Regions from separate parts of the Priestia sp. RMT2NF4 genome, predicted to be linked through region 2. Evidence: predicted binding sites of a transcription regulator. Region 2 holds the regulator's gene; each other region holds the start of a gene.
What was found. Region 2 encodes Rex, which represses fermentation and respiration genes when NADH is low (regulators of the CRP and FNR family bind a similar motif). Its sites were predicted from a motif close to TTGTGAAATATTTCACAA; they were not measured.

Region 1: a site for Rex is predicted at 1,830-1,847, ahead of ahlS (AhlS family quorum-quenching N-acyl homoserine lactonase). Genes of this name have one in related genera too.
Region 3: a site for Rex is predicted at 1,962-1,979, ahead of yeiL (transcriptional regulator YeiL). Genes of this name have one in related genera too.

Annotation. Positions count from the first base shown of each region.
Region 1 is NZ_JBLQZO010000001.1:969,788-973,070, reverse strand. It holds gene ACMX9J_RS04920 (iron-containing alcohol dehydrogenase) at 1-664, opposite strand, end outside; gene ahlS (AhlS family quorum-quenching N-acyl homoserine lactonase) at 719-1,567, opposite strand; gene ACMX9J_RS04910 (sigma-54 interaction domain-containing protein) at 1,889-3,277, shown strand; gene ACMX9J_RS04905 (sugar diacid recognition domain-containing protein) at 3,274-3,283, shown strand, end outside.
Region 2 is NZ_JBLQZO010000018.1:11,185-14,467, reverse strand. It holds gene ACMX9J_RS27260 (ABC-F family ATP-binding cassette domain-containing protein) at 1-775, opposite strand, end outside; gene ACMX9J_RS27255 (redox-sensing transcriptional repressor Rex) at 1,236-1,874, shown strand; gene tatA (twin-arginine translocase TatA/TatE family subunit) at 1,928-2,113, shown strand; gene tatC (twin-arginine translocase subunit TatC) at 2,129-2,884, shown strand; gene ACMX9J_RS27240 (YdiK family protein) at 2,911-3,138, opposite strand; gene ACMX9J_RS27235 (CPBP family intramembrane glutamic endopeptidase) at 3,135-3,283, opposite strand, start outside.
Region 3 is NZ_JBLQZO010000007.1:32,556-35,838, reverse strand. It holds gene ACMX9J_RS22585 (cyclase family protein) at 1-186, shown strand, start outside; gene ACMX9J_RS22590 (cyclase family protein) at 1-14, shown strand, start outside; gene ACMX9J_RS22580 (DoxX family protein) at 539-889, shown strand; gene ACMX9J_RS22575 (class I SAM-dependent methyltransferase) at 1,258-1,893, opposite strand; gene yeiL (transcriptional regulator YeiL) at 2,003-2,665, shown strand; gene ACMX9J_RS22565 (phosphoribosylaminoimidazolecarboxamide formyltransferase) at 2,821-3,283, opposite strand, start outside.

The DNA of each region.
Region 1 (3,283 bases), on a different contig from region 2:
GTATAGCCTTTAGGGCTAAGGCGTCCGTTGCTGGATTTGCATTTACCGATACATAAGCCTCAACGGCATGAGTTAATGCATCAATCCCTGTAGCTGCCGTTACTTTAGAAGGAACGCTCAGCGTAAGCTCGGGATCTACAATGGCGGCGTCTGCAAGCAAATGGTCGTGGGTCACGACGTCTTTGCTGCTTTCAAGAGATAATACAGAAATATTCGTTACTTCTGAGCCCGTGCCGGAGGTCGTAGGAATTAAAATTTTTGGAAGCCCTTTTTCCGTAATTTGTTTCGTGCCAGTTAAGTTCAAATATTCTTCTACAGCTCCGTCATGAACGGCTAAAACGGCCGTAAGTTTTGCTAAATCTAATGCGCTGCCGCCGCCAACTCCAATGACTAAATCAAATTTTCGGCTTTTTGCGTAAGATACGAGTTTTTCACCAAGCGCTAAGGGCGGCTCTGGTGCCGTATCTGCATATACATCTACTTCGTATCCATTTTGGATAAGAGGAGCACTCACTTTATCTACAAGTCCAATGTCTTTTAACACGGGATCTGTGACGATTAAAATATGAGCTGGGTCATATTTTTTTACTTCGGGAAGCAGTTGCTGAAGTGATCCCCATCCTGTGTAGCTGAGAGGGGTGAAAACTAGTTTTGAAATGGTCATTTGTTTGCCCTCCGATTTATAGAAAATTTTTTTATATTAAGCATCTGCTTGATTTCATTCGTAATAACCTTCAGTAGATTTGCGGAACTGCTGAAATTGATTTGCATCGTGACCAAACCAAACTTGCGAATTAGTTTCATAGGCTAGACGGCGTATACGTTCAACCGTGTTTGCATATCCAAGAGAGTCGTAGATAATACCGGGTGGTTTAACAGGAGGACCATAGCTCTCAGCTGTATAGATTGTATCGGATGCTAAGATAATGCCACCTGTTTCAGGCAAATGAACATGAAGACCAAGCATACCCCAAGCATGTCCGCTTCCAAAATTCAAGACATTAATTCCTTCTGCCAGTTTGATGGTATCTTCGTTTCGTTTAATCGTTTTCCAACGAAGGTCATTTTTTATCCAGGCGTCAATGTCAGCCCAAATGTAAGCACCTTCTTTTTGATTGCGTGCATAAGACTGAAGAGTGCCGTTTAACTCATCTTCATGAACGATAACAGTGGCGTTAGTGAACAATTCTAAGCAGCCGGCATGATCAAGATGAAGGTGGGAGGCAACAACAAATTTAATTTCTTTAGGGTCAACCCCTAATTGTTCTAATCGATTTGGTAAATAACATTCTTCTGTAGCGGAGTAAGGAAACATTTGTTGAGTTGCTTCAGTCCAACGCCCTTGTGGTCCCATTGATTCAGGGTTGCAGGCTGTATCAAACAGAATTTTCCCTTCAGGATGATCAATTAATACAGTATAAATTGGAAGCTCTACAAATTCCGTAGGTGCATGAGGGTTCTTAACAGTTGCTGGGTTATGCATTGCAAGCATCCAGTTTTTATCCATTTGCATCGAGCCGTTGTCCATCACATAAAGCTTTGGGTTAGGTTTGATAATATTACACATATAATAGCCTCCTAAACGTAGTTGAATTTTTGTTTGCGTTTTCAAAATGACTTTATACTACATTTACCCTATATGCTGGAGAGAATAATCCTTTTTAAAATGGATAGACTCTTTCCTATTCTTTCAACATACTAGACTGCAATTTTTATGCCAGTATTTGAAAAGTAAATATTAGCGCAGTTTTCCTTGGTTCTTATAACCAAGCGCGGAAAAAATTCACCGCTTTTAGAAGGAAAAAGGCTATTGTGCATTGAATGGTTAGTGGTGAAAAGTTTCACCATATGTTGGCGGAAATTCACCATAAGAAAGGAATGCGAAACAATGACTTCTTTTAAAGGGAAAAAAGATTTGACGAAGGAAACGTTACAGGCCATCATTGAATTCTCTACGGACGGAATATATGTAGTAAATAAAAAGGGAATAACGATATATGTAAATGAAGCTTATGAAAAAATCACAGGAACAAATAAACGAGACGTATTAGGAAAGCATATGCAAACCGTTATCGATGAAGGATATATTGATCAATCTGTTTCCCTACTTGTGTTAGTAGAAAAACAGCAGCGCTCTATTATGCAAACCATTTCAAGCGAAAGAGACGTTATGGTAACAGGAAATCCAGTGTTTAACAAACAAGGTGAAATAGAGCTCGTTGTGACCACTGTACAGGATATTACACAGTTAAACGCAGTTAAAAAAGAGCTGTTAAAGGTACAAGAGTTTTCGCATATGAATGCAAATAAATACGCTGTAAACGTGAATGGGTCGGAACAGCCCCTAGTGTTTCAAAGCAATAGGATGAACTTGGTTTATCAGCAAGCCAAACAAGTAGCTCCGTTTCCTACAAGTATTCTTCTATCAGGTCCCTCAGGATCCGGAAAAGAAGTAGTCGCTAACCTTATTCACGATTCAAGCGATAGAAACAATCAGCCATTTATTAAAGTGAACTGCGGAGCCATTCCTGAGCCGTTGCTAGAATCGGAGTTGTTCGGCTATGAAAAGGGAGCTTTTACTGGCGCTCGAACAGAAGGGAAAATAGGACTGTTAGAACTCGCTGATGGCGGAACCTTGATGCTTGATGAAATTGGTGAAATGCCGATTTCCTTGCAAGTGAAATTGCTTCGAGTGTTACAGGAAAAGCAGGTACAGAAAATTGGAGGAACTAAAACAAAAAGTATCGATATACGAATCATTTCGGCAACAAATCAACATCTAGGAGAGCTTATTAAAAAGGGGAGGTTTCGTGAAGATTTATACTACCGTTTAAAGGTAGTCGAAATCAGCCTTCCGCCTCTATCTCAACGTAAAGAGGATATCAGTTTACTGGTTGATCATTATGTTTCCTACTTTTGCAGCTTGTATTACGTCCAAAAGCGCATATCAAATAAAGCGAAGCAAGTATTAGAAGCTTACCAATGGCCAGGGAATGTAAGAGAGCTTCGAAATATGGTGGAGAATATGATTGTGTCTGTTCCTGGAGAAACAATTGAAGCCCATCATTTACCTTTTCATACTTATCATGAAGATGAAAAATGTGATTATTTACCTCTAAAAAAGAAAGTGGAGCAGTTTGAACAGCGACTCGTTAAAGAAACTATTCAACATTGTTCATCACTCCGGCAGGCAGCGAAAGAATTAGGTATCGATCATTCTACTTTGATAAAGAAACTAAAAAGATGGGAATGTAAAGAAAGAGAGGAGCAGGCTTGAGATATG
Region 2 (3,283 bases):
ATCGCTCTGCTTTTTGTACAAGGTATTTAGAGTAGTTGCCCGTGTACTTCACCGTTGTTTTTTGTACGACTTCATACACTTGATTTACGACTTTATCAAGGAAGTAACGATCATGTGAAACGATTAAAATAGCTCCTTCATACCCTTGCAGAAACTGTTCCAGCCATGCTAAAGTTTCAATATCTAAGTGGTTGGTAGGCTCATCCAGAATAAGCAAATCAGGCTTTGTTAAAAGCAGTTTTGCAAGAGCCAGGCGCGTTTTTTGTCCACCGCTTAAGGAGGAAATAGGGGTGCTGTAGTCAAAGTTTGAAAAACGGAAACCGTGAAGAATAGATCGTGTATCCGCTTCATATTGATAGCCGCCTAAATCTTTAAACGTTACTTGAAGCTGATCATACTCTTTGGTTAGTTTTTCGTATTGAACTGAATCATTAAAAATGTCTGGATCACCCATCTTCGTTTCAAGCGTACGTAATTCTTTTTCCATCTTCTTTAATGGAGCAAAGACAGTCATCATTTCTTCCCATATGGAGAGTGTTGACTCAAGAACTGTATCTTGTCCCATATAATCAATGGAAACACCCTTAGGTTTAATAATTTCTCCGCTGTCATAGGAAAGCTGCTCAGCAATAATTTTTAATAAAGTTGATTTACCAGCACCGTTTCGTCCCACTAGGGCAATGCGGTCTTTTGATTGTACTTCTAACTTTATATTCGATAAAATGGGTTCTGCCCCATAGTATTTTGTAATACCGTTCAATTGTAGAATAATCATTTTTTCACCTCTAGTAGTATATCCATAGTGTATTTTAACATATTTTTAACTACAAGTTCTTCCTACAAGCGTTTGTAATTTGTAGAGGGACAAGGACAAATGATGAAGCGAATGTTTTGATTCATGAAATAAAATGATTTTACCTGCACATTTTATACAGGATACTATGTTAAAATAAGAGATAAGTGCATCTCTGAACTTATCTATGATGGATGTAAAAAAAATCCGTCATGACTAACAAACCGATCCTTTGAAGGGCTAATTGCTTCGTTCTACATACCGACTTTAAGGAGTGCTGAATAGACAAAAGCCGTCGAGGTGTGAAGCGGAGTATATATAAAACAAGAGAAAAGAGAGAGAATTGGAAGCGCTACCTCAAAGCGGTTGATGCTTTGTGAAAGGTAATGCAATATTACTTGAAAATGTTAGTAATGACATACATGAACTGAGGGGGTACAACGTGAACACTGAACAATTAAAAATACCACAAGCAACGGCTAAGCGATTGCCGCTTTATTATCGTTTTTTGAAAAATTTGCATGCTTCTGGTAAACAGCGTGTGTCGTCAGCGGAGTTAAGTGAGGCAGTGAAAGTGGATTCTGCTACTATTCGTCGGGACTTTTCTTACTTTGGTGCATTAGGAAAAAAGGGATACGGCTACAATGTGAATTATTTACTTACATTTTTCCGTAAAACGTTAGACCAAGATGAAGTAACGAAAGTAGCACTGATTGGCGTAGGGAATCTAGGAACGGCCTTTTTAAATTATAATTTTATTAAAAATAATAACACCAAAATTGAGTGCGCTTTTGATGTGATAGAAGATAAAGTAGGTACGAAAGTAGGCGACGTGCCGGTCTATCATCTTGACCAATTGGAAGATTATATGAGTGATGACATCTCAGTAGCGATTTTAACCGTTCCTGCCACTGTTGCTCAGCAAATTACTGATCGTTTAGTGAGTTGCGGAATTAAAGGAATTTTAAACTTTACTCCTGCACGCTTAAACGTACCGGATGAGATTCGACTCCATCATATTGATCTTGCTGTAGAATTACAGTCGCTCGTCTACTTTTTGAAAAATTATCCTGTTGAATAAGGCGGACTGTGTTACGATTTCCTTAAGTCTAAATTAATAAGGAGAGTGGGAATATGGGGATTGGAGCAGGCAGTTGGATTATTATTGCGATTGTAGCACTGCTTATTTTTGGGCCGAAACGGTTACCGGAGCTAGGAAGATCAGTGGGCCAAACGCTTAGAGAGTTTAAGCATGCCGCTAGCGGTGCATCAGAAGATCGTGAAAAAGATAAACAGCGTCAAGTAGATGACAAAGAGTAAAAGGGTGATCATAGTATGACCGAACAAGAAATGTCAATATATGATCATATAGGAGAGCTGCGAAAACGCATTTTAATTGTTTTATTTTTCTTTGTGATTGCCACAATTGGCGGCTTTTTTATAGCGGATAAGGTTATTGTCTATTTACAGCATGCTGATGAGGCAAAGAATTTAACGATGAATGCATTTCGGTTAACAGATCCAGTTAAGATTTATATGCAATTTGCTGTTATTATCGGCTGTGTACTTGCAGCTCCTGTTGCACTGTATCAACTTTGGGCATTTATTAGTCCTGGTTTATATGAAAAAGAGCGTAAGGTAACGCTTGGATATATTCCTGTTTCCATTTTTCTCTTTATCGGCGGTGTCTCTTTTTCTTATTTTGTGTTGTTTCCATTTGTCGTTGATTTTATGACGCGCGTTTCTGATGAGCTGAATGTAAACCAAGTGATTGGCATTAATGAATACTTTTCTTTTTTAATGCAGCTCACACTGCCTTTTGGCTTGTTGTTTCAGCTTCCTGTCGTCGTTATGTTTTTGACGCGTTTAGGAATTATAACGCCTATGTTTTTATCTCAAATTCGAAAATATGCCTATTTCGTACTGCTAGTTATTGCCGCACTTATTACACCACCGGAATTGCTCTCGCACATGATGGTGACAGTGCCGCTCTTAATTTTGTATGAAATCAGCATCATTATTTCCCGCATTTCGTATCGCAAAGTGTTAAAGGCAAGGGCAGAGCAAGAAAGAGAAGATGTTAGTATGTAAAAAAAACCACTGAAACAGTGGTTTTTTTATTTGGATGAATCATCTTGATTTTTATATTGCTGCTGCAATTTTTTAATTTTGTAGTGCAAGATAAAGATGCGAACCGCAAACCTGAAATCGAATGCGGCTACGAGTGCAAATAAGATTGTGGGGAAATTCCAGACGGTTTCCTGGGCATTTTGAATTGCCAAGTAGGTGAATAAAATCCCCATAATAATATAAATAAACCCTCGTGTTAAAGGGATATTCTTCATAAAAACATGCCTCCAAAAATGAACTGCATTTGTTCTGCTTGTTTTTGCATTTCTATAATTTTATCTGCAAAAATAGTTTGAGATAAAATAACGATTGTATTCATCAAAACATGAGCAATAATAGGTACAACAATTAGTCTCGTCC
Region 3 (3,283 bases), on a different contig from region 2:
AATCAATACTTTGAAAATCACCCGTATTTAATTGAGAAAGCAGCACAATATTTAGGGGATCAAAGAGCTTTTTTAGTTGGAATTGATTCTGTAAATATAGATAATACGTCAGGTAAAGATTGTCCTGTACATACAACTTTATTGGCGCGAGAAATTCTAATCATTAAACATTTATGCAACTTATAAGAAATTTCAACTGAAAACTTTTTATTTATGCTGTTGCTCCAACAATCAAAGGCTTTGGAACTTTTCCAGTTAGAACCTTTGAAGAAGTCTCAAACTAACTATAGTTATTCGACATAGTGGCATTTATATTATTGTTATATTCACAGGGAAGATTCATAAAATCCTTAATCGGTGCGTCTTGTTTTTGTTTTTTATAATTCCTGTTATGGTAACTAACTTTGTATACAACATATATAATCTTCACTTCATGGCTTTTTATTAAATTAATGATAGAACACCATGCGGGATATATACCCAACTTATTATCCATGAGGATGTTACCCAAAAGGATTTTTAAAAGGAGTAAGTTTAGATGATGATTATTATGCAAGCGATTTTAGCCGTTTTTATTTTAGTAGGAGGTTTTATAAAACTTTTTCGTATACCATTTCAGGTTGAACATTGGCAGTACTATCAATATCCATTATGGTTAATGTCTGTAATTGGAATTGTGGAACTTATTGGAGCAATAGGAATGATTGGCGGTATTTGGAATCCATACTTGGTTTTTGTATCTGGCGTATTGTTTGTAATTCTCATGATAGGTGCCATACATGCCCATATTTTTCGAGCTCATCAACCTATTAAGATGATTATTCCTGCAACAATCTGCTTGATATTATCTATGATGGTGATTATGTGGAATTTCAAGGTGTTTTTCTAAGCTAATAACTTTAGTCTGGTTAGGAATTTTAGGGACACCTTTATCGACTTTTGCTAGGTATATTCCTAACAAAGTTGTGTCCTTGGGAATCCTTGCCGTTGCAATTATAATTACATTTGGAGCAGCCCTTATAGGACTCTCTTCACTTAGAAAAAACAGAAAATAAAAGAATTTATAGAAGAAACTCGTCAAAAAGAGGCCTTCACTCAATAAGAGTGAAGGTCTCTTCTGAAAAGTTTTTTCTATCCTCTAGATAAACATCTCCAATTCAGAATGCACTTTCTCCTTTTTATGGCGTAAATTGATTAAGACGCTGTAAGACATCTATCCAATACAATTTCTCCTTTATACTTTTATCTCTAATAAATTCAATTTAATTTTCCCATATACACTAAACCATTTGAACGATTTCCATTCATAGTTGTATATTCTAATTTCTTGTATTCTAAGGTTTCAAATTGATCTACCCATTCTTTCACACGTTCTTCGCTATGATGACGTAAAATGGCCCCATCTGGTAATTCAAAAACCCCATATGTATGATACTTAGTGACTCCCTTTTCATAACGTAATTTATTTCTTTCATCACTATTCAGTAAAAAGTCATTGATGTAGATAATACCTCCTGGTTTTAGTACTCGTTTAATCTCATTTAAAATAGCATTCTGTTCCTCATCTTTATACACACATGTTAAAACTGCAAAAAGTAAAACAGCATCCAAAGAATTCTTAGAAAAAGGAAGGTTCCCACTTTGAATTACTTGAAAATCGATTTCTGAGTCATGAGACTTAGCTCTTTTAATCATTTCTTCCGAAAAGTCTACACCATGTAAATGGTTATAATCGTAACTTCTTAATTCCAATAAAGTCCGTCCATACCCACAACCATAATCCAATATGGCAGCATTGTTACTAACATGTGTTAGGAATAATTCAGGTTGAAAAGGCGTAGTAAATTCTTTTTTATTAGCTACTTCATTCCAATATCCATCTTGTTTGATCATCTTTATGAAACAACTCCCTATTGATCTATCAACTTTTATTGCATCATAGCATGTAAAAACATAAAATAATGTGAGATATCTCATATTTTTTATAATAGTAGGAGAAAAAATGAAATTCTTAAACAACCCTATGCAAAATCACTATATCGAGAAATACTCTATTCAATCACTTTTTTCCTTTCCAATTGCTCCATTTATTCAGGTCTGCGAATTTGAACGTGGTGAATTTATTTATAAGGAAGGCTCTTATCCTCAATATATTTATTATCTTGTTGAAGGTAAGGCAAAACTCTATGTTACACACGAGAATGGGAAAGTGTCCTTAATTAATTTTTTACAAGCTCCAACATTTATGGGGGAAGTGGAACTATTAAATTCACAACGATATTCTAAAGCCATACAAACTGTCACAAAAACCATCTGTTTGGCTATTCCTATTGATACCTGTAAAAATAAGCTCTTAACAGATGTTATATTTCTCAGATATTTATGCAGTTTTTTAAGCGAGAAAGCAACTAGAATTTCAGCAAAGTATACACAAAATCAGGCCTATCCACTTGAGAATCGCCTTGCTGCCTTTATAATATTGTCGGCTGATGATAACTTTTATAAAGAAAAACATACTGAAGTATGCGAATACTTGGGTGTATCATATCGCCATCTACTCCATGTACTAGCCCAACTATGTAAATCAAATATTATTGAAAAGCAATCGCGAGGCTACATTATTAGAGACAAAGAACGTTTGAGAAAATTAGCTGAATTAAATTAAAGACACCCATAATAACCTCGTTTCATAAGAAAGATAATTATATGTATATGATATAAAAGGTAGTTACCATAATCACATGTATCGAAAACAGTTCAAAAGAGCCAGTCCCTTTATAAGTCTTGGCTCTTTTGGGCTAATTATATTTAATTCATAGCTCAATGATGGAATACACGTATACCTGAATGTGCCATGATCATTCCATATTCATTTGCTGCCTGTGTAACTTGTTCATCTCGTAAAGAATTTCCTGTTTGAATCACATATTTAACGCCACTTTGAGCTGCACGATCTATATTATCACGGAAAGGTAGAAAAGCATCGGATGCATAGGAAACGCCTTTTAATCCTTTTAGCCATTCTTGTTTTTCACTCTTACTTAGCCTAGCAGGGACCTCTTCAAAACACCGTTTCCATTGTTCATTTTCTACCTCAGTAATATCATCATTCAGCCATCCATCAATGGCATTATTCACTTCTACACGAGAAATGCCTTCTTTGAACTTCATGTTAAGGGCCCTTGGATGCTGTCTTAACCACCAGTTATCAGCTTTTTCAGCTGCCAACCTTGTACAATGAATACGAGACTGTTGTCCAGCACCAATTCCAATTGTTTGGCCA